3 regions of the Clostridium algidicarnis genome follow, and region 3 is predicted to be linked to each of the others. Evidence: riboswitches for the same ligand, from Rfam matches in the RefSeq annotation. Region 3 holds a riboswitch; each other region holds the start of a gene.
The links. Region 3 has a riboswitch for thiamine pyrophosphate ahead of tenA (thiaminase II). Riboswitches for the same ligand answer to the same signal wherever they lie in the genome.
Positions count from the first base shown of each region.

Region 1: another riboswitch for thiamine pyrophosphate. It lies ahead of thiD (bifunctional hydroxymethylpyrimidine kinase/phosphomethylpyrimidine kinase); the one in region 3 lies ahead of tenA (thiaminase II).
Region 2: another riboswitch for thiamine pyrophosphate. It lies ahead of thiW (energy coupling factor transporter S component ThiW); the one in region 3 lies ahead of tenA (thiaminase II).

Region 1 covers NZ_JNLN01000001.1:1,129,495-1,135,795, forward strand. Annotated here, with positions in the region: gene lgt (prolipoprotein diacylglyceryl transferase) at 86-856, shown strand; gene thiE (thiamine phosphate synthase) at 1,048-1,674, opposite strand; gene thiM (hydroxyethylthiazole kinase) at 1,664-2,479, opposite strand; partial or broken gene thiD (bifunctional hydroxymethylpyrimidine kinase/phosphomethylpyrimidine kinase) at 2,558-3,373, opposite strand; TPP riboswitch at 3,456-3,568, opposite strand; gene BV55_RS0105640 (TIGR00266 family protein) at 3,636-4,325, opposite strand; tRNA gene BV55_RS0105645 (tRNA-Ser) at 4,576-4,665, shown strand; RNA gene ffs (signal recognition particle sRNA large type) at 4,677-4,942, shown strand; gene BV55_RS0105650 (DUF2975 domain-containing protein) at 5,090-5,587, shown strand; partial or broken gene BV55_RS0105655 (RNA-guided endonuclease InsQ/TnpB family protein) at 5,641-6,301, shown strand, end outside.
Region 2 covers NZ_JNLN01000001.1:1,789,771-1,796,071, reverse strand. Annotated here, with positions in the region: gene BV55_RS0108635 (glycoside hydrolase family 73 protein) at 93-1,049, opposite strand; gene BV55_RS0108630 (NAD(P)/FAD-dependent oxidoreductase) at 1,285-2,733, opposite strand; gene namA (NADPH dehydrogenase NamA) at 2,954-3,970, opposite strand; gene thiW (energy coupling factor transporter S component ThiW) at 4,170-4,664, opposite strand; TPP riboswitch at 4,738-4,848, opposite strand; gene BV55_RS0108615 (iron-containing alcohol dehydrogenase family protein) at 4,881-5,978, opposite strand; gene mgtE (magnesium transporter) at 6,155-6,301, opposite strand, start outside.
Region 3 covers NZ_JNLN01000001.1:1,488,724-1,495,024, reverse strand. Annotated here, with positions in the region: gene BV55_RS15110 (C40 family peptidase) at 1-2,148, shown strand, start outside; TPP riboswitch at 2,297-2,407, shown strand; gene tenA (thiaminase II) at 2,510-3,169, shown strand; gene BV55_RS0107320 (ABC transporter ATP-binding protein) at 3,273-4,013, shown strand; gene BV55_RS0107315 (ABC transporter permease) at 4,010-4,753, shown strand; gene BV55_RS0107310 (ABC transporter substrate-binding protein) at 4,750-5,787, shown strand; gene thiM (hydroxyethylthiazole kinase) at 6,050-6,301, shown strand, end outside.

The DNA of each region.
Region 1 (6,301 bases), 360 kb from region 3:
TTTTGAAGGTTAATATTAGTATAAATATATAAATTTAATTACAGAAGGGAGGAAATCATCTAGGTAATGCGTAGATGGTGAAGATTTGAATCCAGTAGCTTTTAATATATTTGGGATAGATTTAATGTGGTATGGGATAATAATATCCTTTGGAGTGATGCTTGGGCTTATTATAATTTCTTACACTAGCAAGTTAAAGGGTGTTAGTTTTGATAATATAATAGATACATTTTTAATAGCTTTTCCAATAGCTATAATAGGTGCTAGAGCTTATTATGTGGCTTTTGAATTTGAAGATTATAGGGGAAATATATTATCCATGCTTAATTTAAGGCAAGGTGGACTTGCTATACATGGAGGGGTTATATTCGGGGTACTTGCAGCCTATTTATACTCTAAGAAAAAGAAATTTGATTTTTTATCTATTATCGATGTAGTAGCTCCTTCTTTAATATTAGCTCAGGGCATTGGAAGGTGGGGAAACTTTATTAATAAAGAGGCCCATGGAGGTGCTGTAACCTCTCAGTTTATAAGTAAGTTCCCAGGCTTTATTCAAAGGGGTATGAATATAGGTGGTACATATTATCACCCTACATTTTTATATGAATCAATATGGAATCTAATAGTATTTTTTATTCTTCTTATACTACTAAAAAGGAGAAAAGAAGAGGAAAAGGGTATTATAATAGCATATTATGCTGTTTTATACTCTTTAGGTAGATTCTTTATTGAAGGATTAAGGACAGATAGTCTTATGATATTAGGCCTCAGGACAGCTCAGATAGTAAGTTTACTTCTTATAATTGCTGGACTTGTAAGCATTTTCATTATAAAGAAAAGAGCAAATAATAAATAAAAAAGAAGACTTCTAAGAACTTATTCTTAGAAGTCTTCTTTTAGAGCGTATTAAAATTTATAGCTTTGAAGAAGATTTACATGAAATATAAACAAATATGTAACTTAATAAATGTAAAGTAAATATTGTTTTTGTCTTTTTGAAAAAGATAAAATAGTATATAAGGCTTACTTTAACATGTTATTCCTAACTTAAAACTTAATTAGTGAATTTAAGCTTTCTGCTGCTACCTTAATATCTTCTTTTCCTAAGATATCTGAAACTACTGCTATTCCATCGATATTTGAGGAGTCTAATAGGTGAATGTTTTTTCTAGTTATTCCACCTATAGCAACCACGGGAATAGATAGGGTTTCTTTTATTTCTTTTAACGTATCAATAGAAACAGGCTTTGCATCTTGTTTAGTAGATGTGTTAAAAATGGCTCCAACGCCTATATAATCTGCGCCTTCTTTTTCAGCTTTTATAGCCTGTGATAAGGTTGTAGCTGAAACTCCAAGGATTTTATCATTTCCTAAAATCTTTCTTGCAATAGTGCAAGGCATATCTTTTTGACCAATATGGACACCAGAAGCATTAACTGCTAAAGCTATATCCATTCTGTCATTTATTATTAAGGGGATATCATATTTATCTGTAACCTTCTTTATGTTTAAAGCGGTATTATAAAAGTCTAAAGTTGTAATATCCTTTTCTCTAAGCTGTACTAATGTAACACCGCCTTTTATTGCTTCTTCTACAGCGGTGTATAAATCTGTATTTTTCAGTAAATCTCTGTCTGTTACAAGGTAAAGCTTATAATCTATATTAGTCTTCATATATTTTCCCTCTCTTTACTATTACTTCTTCGGATAAGTTGTAGATTGCATCAACAATATTTGTTTTAAGACTTCCAGAGCCACCACACTTATCTAATCTTTCAAAGGCCATTTCACCAGCAATACCCATGGATACTACTCCAGCTAAGGCAGCAGCTAAATTATCTTTTCCAGACCCTAAGTAAGAACCAATTAATGAGGTGCACATACAGCCTGTGCCAGTAACCTTAGACATCATTTCATGGCCATTTTTTATACTATAAATATGTTTGCCGTCAGTTATGATATCAACTTCACCAGTTATAGCAATTATAGTATCTAATTTATTTGCAAAATCCATAGCAAGATTTTTTGTTTTTATAAAATCATTTTCATTCGAGGATATACTGTCTACGGAGTCTACTCCTTTAGTTTGCGTTTTTATGCCATACAATGTTTTTATTTCTGACAAGTTTCCTCTTATAACTGATAACTTTATTTCTTCCATTATTTTTTTAGCTATCTTTGTCCTATAAGGCGTAGCACCTGCACCTACTGGATCTAAAACCACAGGAATATTTAATTCATTAGCCTTTTTCCCTGCCAAAATTATAGAGTCTACAGTTCTGTTATTTAGGGTTCCTATATTTAAAACTAAGGAAGAAGCTATAGAAACCATATCTTCAACCTCATTTATATCATCTGCCATAACTGGTGATGCGCCTATTGCAAGGGTGATGTTAGCACAATCATTAACTGTAACATAGTTTGTTATATGATGAACCAAAGGAGATTTTCCCCGAAGTTTGGATAAAAGTTTTCCTATATCTTTATGAGATTTTGTAAGGCTATTATCATAAGGTGCACATACACTCTCTTCAATATCATCATAAGGATGTTCTGTAATTAAACCTGCTTTTTTATATAATTCATAAAAATGATTAGTGGGTCCAACACCATGACCGATATCTAATGAGTGTATTATGGCTTTGGTAATATAACTTTTTGCTTTTGTAACTGAATTATGCATATTAAATCCAAGAGCTAGATTAGATGCTATAGCTGAAGATAAAGTACATCCTGTACCATGAGTATTTTTTGTATGTATTCTCTCAGAATTGAAGTGGAAAAATTCTTTCCCGTCATATAAAATGTCTATAGCATCTCCAATCATATGACCTCCTTTTAAAAGAACATTTTTACAACCAAATTTATAGATTTCCTTTGCGGCTTTTTCCATATCTTCAACTGTTTTTATTGAAGTAATTTCTGCATGAACTTCTCTAAGTATTTCTTCTGCTTCTGGGATGTTAGGCGTAATAATATCTGCTAAAGGTATTAGTTTAGTAATTAAGGTCTTTTTAGATTCGGGTTTTAATAATGAATATCCACTTTTAGATATCATTACAGGATCTAAAACAACATTAATAGGGTTATACTCTTTTAATTTTTCGCTTATAGCATTAATTGTATCAACTTTTGAAACCATGCCAATTTTAACGGAATCTACTTTAATATCTGTGAAAATTGCATCAATTTGTGATTTTATAATATTAGGATCTATATCTTGAACGTCAAAGACCCCAGTGGTATTTTGCACTGTTACAGCTGTAATAACGCTCATACCATAAACACCATTTGCACTAAAGGTTTTTAAATCTGCCTGTATACCTGCTCCACCAGAGCAGTCTGAGCCAGCTATAGTTAAAACATTTTTCATAACTTATTACCTCCTTAAAATATATAAATACAAAATAAAAAAGGTACAAACAGAAGCTTGTACCTTTTACGCCATTAGCAATAAAACAAAAGTAAACATCTTCCTACGCTGGTATTACCCATTTCAGGTTCATAGGGTGAAAGATTTAAGGTTCTTAGTCTCAGCCGACCAATTTCGGCACCCCTGTGTTATCTAATTATTCAATTTTTATAAATTCATTTTATCACTACATTATGTCTTATTCAACTAATTATGTTTAATCTTACGAATTAGAACCTCCAGTATTAAAGTATCTAGAAATTTCTCCCGCTAAGTTTTGTATAGGCATAGTTTGTAGATAGATCTTACCGGGACCTGTTAAAACAGTTAGAAATAAACCCTCACCACCAAAGAATACATTTTTCATTCCTTTTACTGTTTCCACATCAAAGTTCACTGAACTTTCAAAAGCAGCAACATTGCCAGTATCTACCTTCATAACTTCACCTGGAGATAGGTCATATTCTTCTACATGTCCATCTAGTTCTAAAAATACCATTCCAGGGCCTGTTATCTTTTGCAATATGAAACCTTCTCCACCAAAGAATCCAGCCCCTAGCTTCTTTTTAAAGAATGCATCTACTGAAATAGAAGAATCTCCTGCCAAGAAAGAGCCCTTTTGACATATTATATATTCGTTAGCATAGAGTTGTTTTGCTACAATTTTACCAGGAAAAGAGGATGGGAAAGCAATAAGACCATTGTTTACTTTAGATGTAAAGGTATTTAAAAATACAGACTCACCAGAAAAGGCCCTAGCTATACCTTTAAAAATACCACCTTTTATGTTTGTATCCATAACAATGTTATCAGACATCCATCCCATAGCTCCAGATTCAGATAAAATGGTTTCATTAGCATCTAGCTTACATATTACAACGGGTAAGGAGTTACCTTTAATTTCGTAATTCATAAATCCGCTATCTATAAAGATAGCATTCACCTGCCTTTTTTATATTTTTTACTTAATATATTATAACGTAGATATATGAAAAAGTAACTTAAAATATTAGCACATAAACATATATACTAAAAGGACAAGATGTAATAGAAAAATCAAGTAACTTTATGTTAAAACAAATTAATTTTGAAAACCTATTGAAATATGATATGTTTGATAGTATAATAGCTGATGTAGCAATTAAATAAAATAAAACGTATGTGGAGAGATGTCCGAGTGGCTTAAGGAGCACGCCTGGAAAGCGTGTGTAGGGGCAACTCTACCGAGGGTTCGAATCCCTCTCTCTCCGCCATTTTATTTTTGCCGTGCTAGATGGGGAGTTAGCGGTGCCCTATAACCTGCAATCCGCTACAGCAGGATTGAATTCCTCATTGAGGCTTCTATCTTGTAAGGTCTGCCCTGTAAAAGTGGCGTTGATAGTTGGGTCCCACGCAATGAAAGCCCATGAACCCCGTCAGATTCGGAAGGAAGCAGCGGTAAGTGGATACTTTCATGTGCCGTGGATTAACCTGACTTGAGTTAACTCTACAGGTAACGCTTATGAGGTTAAGTCAAGGTGAGGTGCACGGTTTACATAGTTTATTAGAAAGGCTTTAAGGCCTTTTTTTATTTTGCCCTAAATTATAAAATATATTGATAAACAATAAAAAAGTATTGAAAAACATTTTAATAAGTGATAAGATCTAATTAGAAATTATATTTTGGAAGGTGATTTTATGAAGTATTATGGAAAAAGATCAATGTCTAGTGTTTTAAAGAAAACTCTAGATGTAATATTGATAGTAGGAGTAATTGCAACTATATTAATATTTAAAAGTGTGATTTTAGGTAAGGTTTCTGAGGAGATATCCATGAGTAAAAAGGTGCTTATAACAGTGCTTCTTGCTGTTGGTATTTGCTGTGTGTTTTTAATCGTATTTAATCTAATAAAGGTACTAAATTCCTTAGTTAATTCTAATCCTTTTGTTGTATCAAATGTGATTATTTTAAAGAGGGTTTCTATGCAATGTTTTGCTATAGCTTTTTGTTATATCATTAACTTTATATTCAACTCAAATTTAAAGGAATTTCAATTTATTTACGTTGATAACAAAGGAGTTCATACGGATATGGAGTTTATAATATTCATATTTGCAGGGTGCTTTATATATATATTATCTAAAGTATTTCAACAAGCTATAGATTATAAGGATGAAAATGATTTTACGGTATAAAAGGTTGTATGTGAGATGAAAATGACTTTAATTAGAAAAGGTATGCTTACCATGTAGATTATCTTAAATATATAAATCATGAAGTTAAAACTTTAGATGAATATATTTGGATTAATAGTTGTGGTTCTAAAGCTAGAAAGAAAGCTATATGTAATGCTGAAACTGCTTATAAAAAGTTTTTTAAGGGAGAATCTAAATTCCCTAGATTTAAAAAGAAAAAGAATCAAGATGTTAAAATTTATTTTCCTAAAAATAATAAAGGTGATTGGAAAATCGAACGTCATAAATTAATGATACCTTCTTTAAAGAATGTTAGATTAAAAGAATTTGGATATTTACCAGTTGGAGAAAATGTTGTAAGTGGAACAGTATCAAAAAAGGCTAATAGATACTATGTTTCAGTATTAGTAAAAGTGGAAGAAAAATATCAAGTTAATTCAAATGAAGGATTAGGTATTGATTTAGGACTTAAAGATTTCTCAATAATGTCTAATGGAATTACTAAAAAGAACATTAATAAAACTAAAAGAGTTAAGAAAATAGAAAAGAAGTTAAAAAGAGAACAAAGAAAACTTTCAAGAAAGTATGAAAGTTTAAAATTAAGAAATAAAAATATTAAAAAAGAAGGAGGAAATGCTACTAGACAAAATATCCAAAAACAAATAGTTAAAGTACAAAAACTTCATCAGACTTTAGGAAATATTAGAGAAAACT
Region 2 (6,301 bases), 300 kb from region 3:
TATCACGATATAATTATATCATGATACTTGTAGTTTCACTAATTAAAATAGCAATTAACATAAATTTAATACTTATAAGTAAAATTAATAAACTATTTTATTTTTCCTGTTAAATAATTCATCTCTACTTCATAATCTACTAATTGTAAATTATAATCTCTTATAACAGTTGTTAAAAGTTCTGAATATATTTTTTCACCCTTGTGGTTTTCAGCAGTACTGTAACCACCCTTTTCTATAGCTTGTACTTGTTCTATATAATGTGTGCAATTAAAAACTCCTGAGACTTTATATCTTGGATTCTTATACAAAAACTCCCTATGGTCATTTATCGAGTCATTTTTATTATCATATACTCTAAAATTATCCGTTATCATTTCATTATTATATTCTGAGGTCTTCATTGAAATCTTTTCACCCTTCCAACTTGAATCCGCCTTAATTCCAAAAAGATTATTAGCCTTTACAGTAAGTTCTGATTCTCCCCACCCTGATTCTAATATAGCCTGAGCAATTGTTACTGATGGGAATATACCATATTTAACATATCCATTCATAGCCTCATCTTTAATGCTATTAATGAATTCCGTTTGAATACTATCCTTTGAAAGTTCTTCTTTTAAGGTTCCTTTATAAGCCAAATCCTCTAAATACTTATTAGCTCTTTCTATTTCTTTAGATTTAAACCCAAGTTCTGTCATAACTTCATCCATGCTAAGTAGCCTATAAGCACTATCTTTAACTTTAAACTGTCCTTGGTTTTGTTCTAAAAATTTGTTTGATAGTTCAAGTTTGGTCATATGGTTTGATAAAGTAAAATCATTTTTATATATTACCCCTTCAATTGCTGCTACTTGTTTCCAGTTCACTTGTAATTTCCCTTTGCTTGCTTCATCTGCCACCTTTATGTATTCTATAGCCTTAAAATCTTTTAGGTTTATATCCTTATACTTCATATTATAATTTCTTACATATAAGATATAAGCCAAAGCAAGGGCAAGTATTATTAATATAAATGATGTAATAAATCTTTTAATCTTTTTTGGCATTATTATTCTCCCTAAAATTATATTTTATATATTGTGACAAAACTACTTATATTATCTTATAAAAATCTTAATTTTACAATAGCGCCTTTTTTAATATTAATTAAATTCAAATTGAGGCAACTATTTTATATAATCTTTAAATATATAATAGTCTTACATTCTATTATGCAAAAAAAGAGCTATAAAAGCAATTCTTTATATAGCTCTTTCTATCTTTAATTTTACTTTAATCTTATTATTTTAGTTTTCTTACTAGATTTATATTTACCCTTTGCAACTTTTCTGTAGATGTATCACCTCTAACAGTTACATCTTCTACAGATAATCCTAGTTCTCTTGCAATTATTGCCTTAACTCGTCTTTGGCAAAAGTTCCCTTGACATGTTCCCATACCTGCTCTTGTTCTTCTTTTTACAGCATCTGTAGATTTTATAGGTATTCCTCTGTGAAGAGCGTCCACAATCTCTGACTCTGTAACAGTCTCACATCTACATATTATATTTTTATCTGGATTCTTATCATCTATTTTTAATCCTAAATTGTTATTCATATCTTTTGCTTTAAAAATAGGTTTTCTATAAGGATCAAATTTCTCATTTTCATTTAAAACAAGCCCTGATTCCTTTAATATAGCACTTACCTTCTTTGCAATAGCTGGAGAAGATGTAAGGCCTGGCGAGTCTATCCCTGCTACATTTATAAAACCTTTAACCTTACTTTCTTCTATTATAAAATCTCCAGTGCTACTTATAGCTCTTATACCTGAAAAAGTTGTAAGAGCCTTTTTTACATCAAAATCTGGAATAGACATTCTTGCAGTATCTAAAACTTTGTTTAAAGTTTCTATATCTGTTGCTACATCCATCTTATCGTCTACTTCTTCTGCATTAGGTCCTATCATCAAATTCCCATGATAAGTGGTAGTTACAAGTATACCTTTTCCTTTTTCTGTAGGAACTTGAAATATTACTGTACTTATAAGCTTTCCTTGATCCTTACCTAATAATATATACTGTCCTCTTCTTGGTAATATTTTAAAATCATAAAGCCCTACCATGTTAGCAATTTTGTCGCTGTAAACCCCTGCAGCATTTATTACATATCTGCTTTCTATATCCTCTTTGTTTGTTTTTATTATAAACCTTTCCTCTTTTTTCTCTATAGATTTTACTAAGGTTTCAAGTTTTAATTCTACGCCATTTTTTATAGCATTTTCTGCAAGGGCTATGGTAAATTCATAAGGGGATGTAACTCCTACGCTTTTTGCATACAAAGCTACATAAACTTCTTCATTAATATTTGGTTCTATTTCTTTTATTCTATCCTTATAAATAATTTCTAAATCATCACAGCCTATTTTGATTCCATTATCATAAAGACCTCTGATTCTTTTCTCATCCTCTTTATCAAACCCTATAACTAAGGCTCCTGTTTTCTTATATCCAAAGTGTAGCTGCTCCTCTAATTCCTTATACATACTATTTCCCTTAGCACAAAGTTCTCCCTTTAATGTTCCATATTTTGCTGAATAGCCTCCATGGACTATCCCACTATTTGCCTTAGATGCTCCTGTTGTAACATCGTCCTCTTTTTCTATAAGACAAGTTTTTAGATTATATTTTGAAAGTTCCCTTGCTATAGCAGATCCTACAACTCCTGCTCCAATAATGGTTACATCATACATTGCATTCACTCCTTTGTAAAATATAAAAAGACGAGAAGGTGTCTTGATTTATATTTCAAGTACACCTTCTCAAATTCTCAGGCTAAATATTTGTTTTATTTAATTTTACTATTATATATTTATCCGATGGCTACCATCCGTAACACCCCTATCCTCTTCAATGTGGGGGATGACGGCTGCTACGCCCCTGGATAAGTTCTTCTAAGAATCACTTGATATGTTATTTAAAAGATCTTTCATATTGTTTTGGGAATTCTAATTCTATGCCATTCTTTTTTGCCTCTTGAAGGGTCCAGTAAGGATTTCTAAGTAGTTCTCTTCCCAAAGCTACCATGTCAGCTCTTTCATTTTGGAGTATTTCTTCAACCATATCAATCTTCTCTATAAGTCCAACTGCAATTGTTGGTATTTTGCAGTTGTTCTTTATCTCTTCTGCAAATTTCACTTGGTATCCAGGGTAAGTTTTTATTCTTGTGTTTACTACAGCCCCTGAACTTACATGAATTATATCTACCTTATCTTTTATAAGATTAACTATTTTTATCATTTCATCTATATCTATTCCGCCCTCTGCATAATCAGATGCTGAAACTCTAAGGCCTATAGGTTTACTTGAAGGCCATACTTCTTTTATTTCATCTAATATTTCATTTAAAAATCTAACTCTGTTTTCAGTACTCCCTCCATACTCATCTTCTCTTTTATTAGCTAATGGTGATAAAAATTCATTTATTAAGTATCCATGTGCTCCGTGAATTTCTATCATATCAAATTCAGCTTTATCTGCTCTAGAAGCAGCATCTTTAAATCCTTTAATTATTTCTTTTATTTCGTCTTTTGATAAGGCTTTTGGTTGTCTATATTTTTCACTAAAGGAAATATCACTAGGTGCTACTATAAAGTCAGCTTTTGCTTCACATTTTCTTCCTGCATGAGCTAGCTGTATAGCCACCTTTGAACCATTATCTTTTACTGACATTGCGATGGTTTTAAGTCCCTCTATATGACTATCATCCCATATGCCAAGGTCATTATCTGATATTCTTCCATTAGGTGCAATTGCTGTGGCTTCTAAAATTATAAGTCCAGCTCCTCCGATAGCTCTTTCTGTATAGTGTACAAAATGAAACATCTTAGCCATACCGTTTTCATCTGCACTATACATACACATAGGTGGTAAGACTATCCTATTTTTAAATTCTATATCCTTTAATTTGTAACTCTCAAAGGTCTTCACTTATATCACCTCTATCTATATATTTTTGAAAACTAATTGTTATTGTAATTTTACTCTAAAACAGTTATAAGGTAAAGTATCTATCTATCTTTCTTGGTACATATTTTAACTTTCTTTAATATTCTCCATATTCTGTCTCATTTTTAAGTATATTTATCCCATAACCACCACCTTTATTTATTAAAATTAGCCCTATATTTCACTTTTGTGAAATCTTTTTGCTTGTCTTACCTAAATCTAAAACCTTTAGCATTGCATAAGCTATACCACTACCACCTATGGTGCTTATTAAAAATGAAACTACGTAAAATAATGCTGCCACATCCTTACCTAATATAAACTTTGCTATAGGAAAAACCATAATCCCCCCTAGTATGCCTGTACCAAATACCTCACCTAAAATAGCCATTTCTTTTTTTGAAGTAATTCTAAATAACAATCCTGCAATCAATGCCCCTATCATACTACCTGGAAATGCCAACAAAGATCCTATGCCTAGAACATTTCTAAGTAGTGATATTGAGAAGGCTATTCCAACAGAATACACAGGACCTAAACTAATAGCTGAAATTATATTTATGGTATGTTGAACTGGAAAACATTTTGAAGCGCCTACTGGAATGTATATAATTTGGCTTCCTAGCACTCCAATTGCTACAAACATAGCTGAAATTGTCATGTTTTTAATTTTCATTTATGTCCCCCTCTTCCCTTTATTAAAATATAATAAAGCACAGACCAGTACGGCCTGTGCTATATATCTTGCAATATTACTATAGTACACTTCCTACGCTGGCATTATCCAGTTCAGGTTTTGGGTCTAAGAATAGTCATTCTTACTCTCAGCCAGTGATTATCTAGCTCCCCTGTGTTATATTATTCTATTAAAAAAACTTACCCTTTTATCTAATCACTTGATTAGACTATTCATATATATGTTATATATTTCATCATAGCCTACCTTTTCTGGATGATTTTTTAACTTAGCTTCATTACTACACATTATTTTTGCATATACCTGTATCTCTTTTTCAGTTATATCTAAGGTAGTATCCATTAATTTAGATATTATGCTACTAAGCTCTTCTATGTCTTTTAAATTTAAAAAACTTAAAACCTTATTTACTCTAGTTTTATCTTTAAAAACATTTAAGTATTCTCCATACAATAAAGCATTTGCTTTTCCATGAGGTACATTTTTAAAATATGTCAGTGGATAGCCCATGCCATGTGGTAATGAAGTACCTGTTTGAGCTATTACCATTCCTCCAAGTGTAGATGCTAGCATAAGATTTTCCCTAGTAGAGTAATCTATATTATTTTCTAATATATCTTTTAAACACCTGCCAAAAAGACGCAATCCCGATTCTGCCATGGTATCCGTAAGTTCGCTTGCATTATTATTTAAATAACCTTCTGCTAGATGCGTAAATGCATCTATGGCAGTGCTTACTGTTACATCACACCCTATATTCATGGTATAAGAAGGATCTAAAAATGCTACATTTGGAAAAACACTTTGACCTAAATTCTTTTTTGTTTGATTATTATGATCAGTAACTATAGCATACTGTGTGACTTCAGATCCAGTGCCTGAGGTTGTGGCAATAGCAATTATAGGTAAACTTTTTAAATCTTTTGTTTCATTTATATTATCCTTATTTATGTTAGGGTTATTTATAAAAATTCCAATAGCTTTAGCAGCATCTAGTGGGGATCCCCCTCCAATACCTATTATAAAATCTACTTTTTCATTTTTACCTATTACTGAAGCCTTTTCAACAGTTTCTAATGAAGGATTCTCTTCTACTTCATCAAATATTATATGTTCTATGTTGTTATATTCTAAAGCTTCTATCATATTATCTAAAGATCCATTAACTTTTGATGAACTTTTACCTGTAATAATATAAGCTTTCTTTCCAAAATCTTTGAGTATATTCTTATTTTTAAGTACTACATCTTTCCCAAAATATATTTTAGTAGGCATAAAATAATTGAATAACATGATTATTCCACCTTTCAAAATTTTATCCGATGGCTACCATCCGTAACACCCCTATCCTCTTCAAGGTGGGGGTTGACGGCTGCTACGCCCCTAGGATAAGTTCTTCTAAGACTTTGATGGATAGATGTATTCCTTATAAGCAAACTCCACCTATGTCTAAGAATCACTTGATCTTTCTAAATTCCAAGAAGCATTGTTGCTGTAGCAAAGTATAATATTAAAACTAAGGCATCGACAATAGTTGTTATAAGCGGACTTGCCATTATAGCTGGATCCACTTTAAGCTTCTTTGCTATTATAGGTAGTAATCCTCCTACAGCTTT
Region 3 (6,301 bases):
TATAACATAGAGTTTAATGGAAAGGTTGGCTTTATTCATAAAGATTATGTAAAGGAACTTAATGCTGATGCTCCTACAAAGCCGGTAGAACCTAAGCCTTCTGAAAAACCAGTGGAAAAGCCTAGTGAAACAGCTTCTTCTAAGGGTGAGGTTATTAATGTAAGTAGTAATTTAAGAATGAGATCTTCTGCTAGTACTTCAGCTTCTGTTGTTGGATATTTAAATAGTGGAGAAAAATTTGATATTAAAGGTAAGACTTCCGATTGGTATCTTATTGAGTTTAATGGCAAAACTGGGTATGTTCATAAAGACTATGTAAAGGAACTTAATGCTGATGCTCCTACAAAGCCAGTAGAACCTAAGCCTTCTGAAAAACCAGTGGAAAAGCCTAGTGAAACAGCTTCTTCTAAGGGTGAGGTTATTAATGTAAGTAGTAATTTAAGAATGAGATCTTCTGCTAGTACTTCAGCTTCTGTTGTTGGATATTTAAATAGTGGAAAAAAATTTGATATTAAAGGTAAGACTTCCGATTGGTATCTTATTGAGTTTAATGGCAAAACTGGGTATGTTCATAAAGACTATGTAAAAGAACTTAATGCTGATGCTCCTACAAAGCCGGTAGAACCTAAGCCTTCTGAAAAACCAGTAGAAAGTCCTAGTGAAACAGCTTCTTCTAAGGGTGAGGTTATTAATGTAAGTAGTAATTTAAGAATGAGATCTTCTGCTAGTACTTCAGCTTCTGTTGTTGGATATTTAAATAGTGGAGAAAAATTTGATATTAAAGGTAAGACTTCCGATTGGTATCTTATTGAGTTTAATGGCAAAACTGGGTATGTTCATAAGGATTATGTAAAGGAACTTAATGCTGATGCTCCTACAAAGCCAGTAGAACCTAAGCCTTCTGAAAAACCAGTAGAAAAGCCTAGTGAAACAGCTTCTTCTAAGGGTGAGGTTATTAATGTAAGTAGTAATTTAAGAATGAGATCTTCTGCTAGTACTTCAGCTTCTGTTGTTGGATATTTAAATAGTGGAGAAAAATTTGATATTAAAGGTAAGACTTCCGATTGGTATCTTATTGAGTTTAATGGCAAAACTGGGTATGTTCATAAGGATTATGTAAAGGAACTTAATGCTGATGCTCCTACAAAGCCAGTAGAACCTAAGCCTTCTGAAAAACCAGTAGAAAAGCCTAGTGAAACAGCTTCTTCTAAGGGTGAGGTTATTAATGTAAGCAGTAATTTAAGAATGAGACAAGAACCTAACACTAGTTCAGCTATAGTTTCTTACTTAATAGGTGGACAAAAGTTTAATATAAATAGTAAATCCGGCGACTGGTACTTTATTGAATGTGATAATAAGGTTGGTTATATTCATAAGGACTATGCTAAGGTTTTAGGAAGTGAAGTTCCAGATGTTACTCCTACAAAACCCACAACACCAGCAATTCCTGGTGAAAAGTTAGAAAACCTAGGTATGGGTATGATTTATAATGTTAGTACTAATTTAAGACTGAGAAGTAAGCCAAGCACCTCAGATGATAGTCAAGTTCTAGCTTATATATTACCAGGAGAAACTTGTAATATTATAGGTACTGCAGGAGAATGGTACAAAGTCACATATGCCGGTAAAACTGGTTATGTAAATAAAGATTATGTGAAAAAAGTAAATAGTACTGAAGTAAAAGATCCTGCTGGCCATGCAAATGTCTATAACATTGCCCTTAACGCAATGAAAGCTCAAATTGGAAGTCCTTATGTGTGGGGAGGCTCTGGTGAATTTTTAACAACAGCTTCACTAAATTCACTAATACTAAGATTTCCAGATGATGCTAGGAGAGGCAAATACGATATACCAGGTAAATACATAGATGCTGGTTATAGAGCATTTGACTGTTCTGGACTTATGCAATGGGGATTTAGACAAGCAGGTGTAAGTATAGGTAGAACCACTTGGGACCAAGTAACTAATGGAGTAGAAGTATCCAAAGCCAACGTAAAGCCCGGAGATATGCTATTCTTTAGCAACCTTAATCATGTAGGCATGTACATAGGCGACGGAAAATGGATAGAGTCACCAAACACAAGAAACTTTATTAGAATCGCAGACGTGCCTTGGTACAAAATTGGTAGAATAAGAAGAGTAATCTAATTGTGAAAATATGGGTGCACCTCTGGGGTGCATCCAAAAAGTGGATGCACCCCAGAGGTGCACCCATTAAATGGTAATGCGTCTTGATTAAAATTTGACTATATACAATCTCTATAGTATTATTACATTGTAAAATAGAATATAATTTATAATAGTCCAAGGGGGCCGGTGTTGCTGGCTGAGATTAAGAACTTGATTCTTAGACCTTTCTAACCTGATCTGGTTAATGCCAGCGTAGGGAGAGGCTTTGTATTTACTTAAAGTATTTGCTGTTACTTAGCAATATTTAGAAATATCAGTGCCGATCTCTTAGAGGTTGGCACTTTTTTGTTTCTAAAATATGCACTTAGGAGGAGATAAAATGAGATTTACAGAAAATCTTTATGAAAACGTTGAGGAAATTTGGACATCCTATTATAGCCACCCTTTTATAAAAGGTATAGGTGATGGAACCTTAGATTTAGATAAATTCAAATTTTATATGATTCAAGATTATCTTTACCTTTTAGATTATGCAAAGATTTACGCTTTAGGTGTAGTTAAGGCAGATACTGAAGAGGTAATGCAAGGATTCTCTAGCATGGTAGATAATATATTAAATGGAGAGATGAGCATACACAGGTCTTATATGAAAAGACTTGGCATAACAAAAGAAGAAATTAGAAACACAAAGCAGTCCTTAACTAATCTTTCCTACACTCATTACATGCTATCAGTTTCACACGTAGGAAGTTTAGCCGAGCTTTCCACCTCTCTTTTATCTTGTATGTGGAGTTATCTTGAAATAGGTAAACACTTAAGCAAAATTCCTGGAGCCACAGAAAATGAATTTTACGGTGAATGGGTAAGAGGCTATATTTCAAAAGAATACGAAGAAGCTACTCAGTGGATTATAGATTTAGTGGACAGCCTCTCAAAAGATATGAACGCTAAAGACCTAAATAAATTAACTGAAATATTCATAACCACAAGTAAGTATGAATATATGTTTTGGGACATGTCATACAACAAAGAATCCTAACCCAATAAATGGATGCACCTCTGAGGTGCAGGTAAAAACTGGCTGCACCTCAGAGGTGGAGGTAAGAGGTGGAGGTAATAAATGTAAGGAGATGTAGTTTTATATGCTTGATTTTTGTAACGTAAGCTTTAAGTACGAAAACCAATCTGATCTTATTATTGAAGATTTAAGTTTTAAGATAAATAGTGGTGATTTTGTTAGCATTGTTGGTGCTAGTGGCTGTGGAAAAAGCACTATCTTTAGATTAATCTCTAAATTAGAAAAACCTCTAAAGGGCAGTGTTTTTATTAATGGAGAAAATATTAATACTATGGATGGTTACATTGGTTACATGCCTCAAAAGGACTCTTTACTTCCTTGGAGGACTATCTTAGAAAATGCTGCTTTGCCTTTAGAAATAAACAAACAGAATAAAGGTAAGGCTGAGGAATATTTAAATACCTTTGGTCTTGAAAATTACAAAAATAAATATCCAAGAGATTTATCTGGTGGCATGAGGCAAAGGGTGTCATTTATAAGAACACTTCTTACAGGATCAGAAATCTTAATTTTGGATGAGCCCTTTAGCGCCCTAGATGCTATAACTAAAATTTCCTTACAAGAATGGCTTTTAGATCAGTGGACAACATTTCACAAAACCATATTATTCATAACCCATGATGTAGAAGAAGCACTGTTCTTGTCGAATAAAGTTTTTGTTGTGTCTGAAAAACCTATATCTAAATTAAAGGAAATAGAAGTGCCACTACCTTACCCTAGAAACAGGCACATGCTAAATGACCCTAAAATATTAGCCATAAAAGAAGACTTAATTAATGAATTAAAACAGAGGATTTCATTATGAAAAAATATAAATCATCCATACTATTGAGCTTTATCCTACTACTTATTTGGGAAGGAATTGCAAGATATATAAATGCAATGTACATACTCCCCTCCCCTACTAAAATAATAGAAAAAACCTTTAAATTAAGAAAAGTTCTTTTTTTAGTCCATCTTCCAGCTACATTATCTGTAACTTTGATAGGACTTTTTATATCCATAATCCTTGGTGTATCCCTAGCCATAGCCATGAGCTTAAACGAAAAAGTTGAAAGGGCCATATACCCAATAATGGTAGTAACTCAAACTATTCCGGTTACTGCCCTTGCCCCTATTTTTGTGCTTTGGTTTGGGTATAGCATTTGGAGTAAGGTTATAGTAACAACACTAATTACCTTTTTTCCTATAACCGTTAATGTTTACGACGGCCTGCGTTCTACAAGAACAGATATGGAAGAACTTTTAGTAACCTATGGTGCTAGCAAAAAAGATATATTTATAAAACTAAAATTTCCCTATGCCCTACCCTACTTTTTTTCTTCACTAAAAATAGCTGTTCCAATAAGTGTTATAGGAGCTGCTATAAGTGAATGGCTAGGTGCACAGTCTGGCCTTGGATATTTCAGCAAAAGAATGATGACACAGCTAGATGGCGCAGGAGTTTTCGCCCCTATATTAGTTCTATCTCTAGCTGCAGTGATTCTTGTAGCAATAATTAACATACTAGAAAATAAAATTATAAACTGGAGGAATGAAATATGAAAAAACTAAAATACATATCTCTATTACTTTTATGCAGTATATTTTTCACTGCATGTTCTGTAAAAGATTCAAATAATGTGGATGATTCATCTAAGAAAAACCCTGCCAAAGCTGCTGATGAAAACTTAGAGGAAGTTGATTTAGTTCTTGATTGGTATCCAAACGCTATCCACGCCTTTATCTACGCCGCTATAGAAAATGGCTACTATGAAGAAGAAGGCTTAAAAGTAAACGTTAAATTTCCATCAAATCCTACAGATTCCCTAGCCCTACCTGCAGCTGGAAAGGCAACAATAGGAATTTATTATCAACCAGATGTAGTAATTGCTAGATCTAATGAAAATGTAAAGGTCAAATCCATAGGATCCATAGTTAAAACTCCGTTAAATGTTATTATTTCACTAAAAGAAAAAGGGATAAATTCGCCAAAAGACCTTTCAGGCAAAACTGTGGGATTTTCCGGGAACCCATTAAATACAGAATACGTTAAGGCTATGGTAAAAGAAGACGGGGGAGATCCTGACTCAGTAAAAATAATTGATGTAGGTTTTGAACTATTATCTTCTATGATAACTAAAAATGTAGATGCAACAACAGGAGGCCTTATAAACCATGAAGTGCCTGTTTTAAGACACGAAGGACATGAAATAAATTACCTTAGTCCTGCAGATTATGGAGTACCAAACTACTACGAAGAAATATTCGTAACCAGCGATGAGACATTAAAAGAAAAGCCAGAAACTCTTAAAAAATTCATGAAAGCATCTAAAAAAGGCTTCAAATTCATGAAAGAAAATCCAGACAAATCACTACAAATACTACTAGACCATCAAGAAGCAGACAACTTTCCACTTATTAAATCCGTGGAAAAAGAAAGCATGGACATACTCCTCCCAATAATGGAGACAGGCACCTCCCCTTTCCTGCATCAAGATAAAAAGGTTTGGGAAGACAATATCAAGTGGCTACAAGAAAAAGGCCTACTCACAAAAGAAGTAAATGCAGAAGATTTTTACGTTAACTTAGATGAATAAATAGCTACCATAAAAAGGATGCACCTCAGAGGTGCACCCATAATATGGATAGTATTCCAGTGTATCATCTCCTTATTGACAAAGTCATTGATATTTATTATCATTATCAATAGTGATGTGAGAAATATTATCTGCATCGATTTTGATATTATGCTTTGAAATTTATTTATATACTTATGTATTTATAACTTTATATGGATATGGTTATACCTCTATGCTATAAGTATTTAATTTCAATACATTAAATAAAGGAGATTTTCATATGAACTATATAGATAAATCAATAGACCTAATTAGACTTACAAAGGAGAAAAACCCCCTTGTGGATTTTGCGGTAAACTATGTTACTGCGAATGATGCTACTAGTGTAACATCTTACATTGGAGGTAGCCCTGTGATGACAGATGATTCTATAGATGCTGCTGATGTGGTAGAATACGGTAATGTAGATGCATTAATATTTAACATAGGAACTATAACAGAAAAGCAGTTTCACGGTATGATGGAAGCTGGT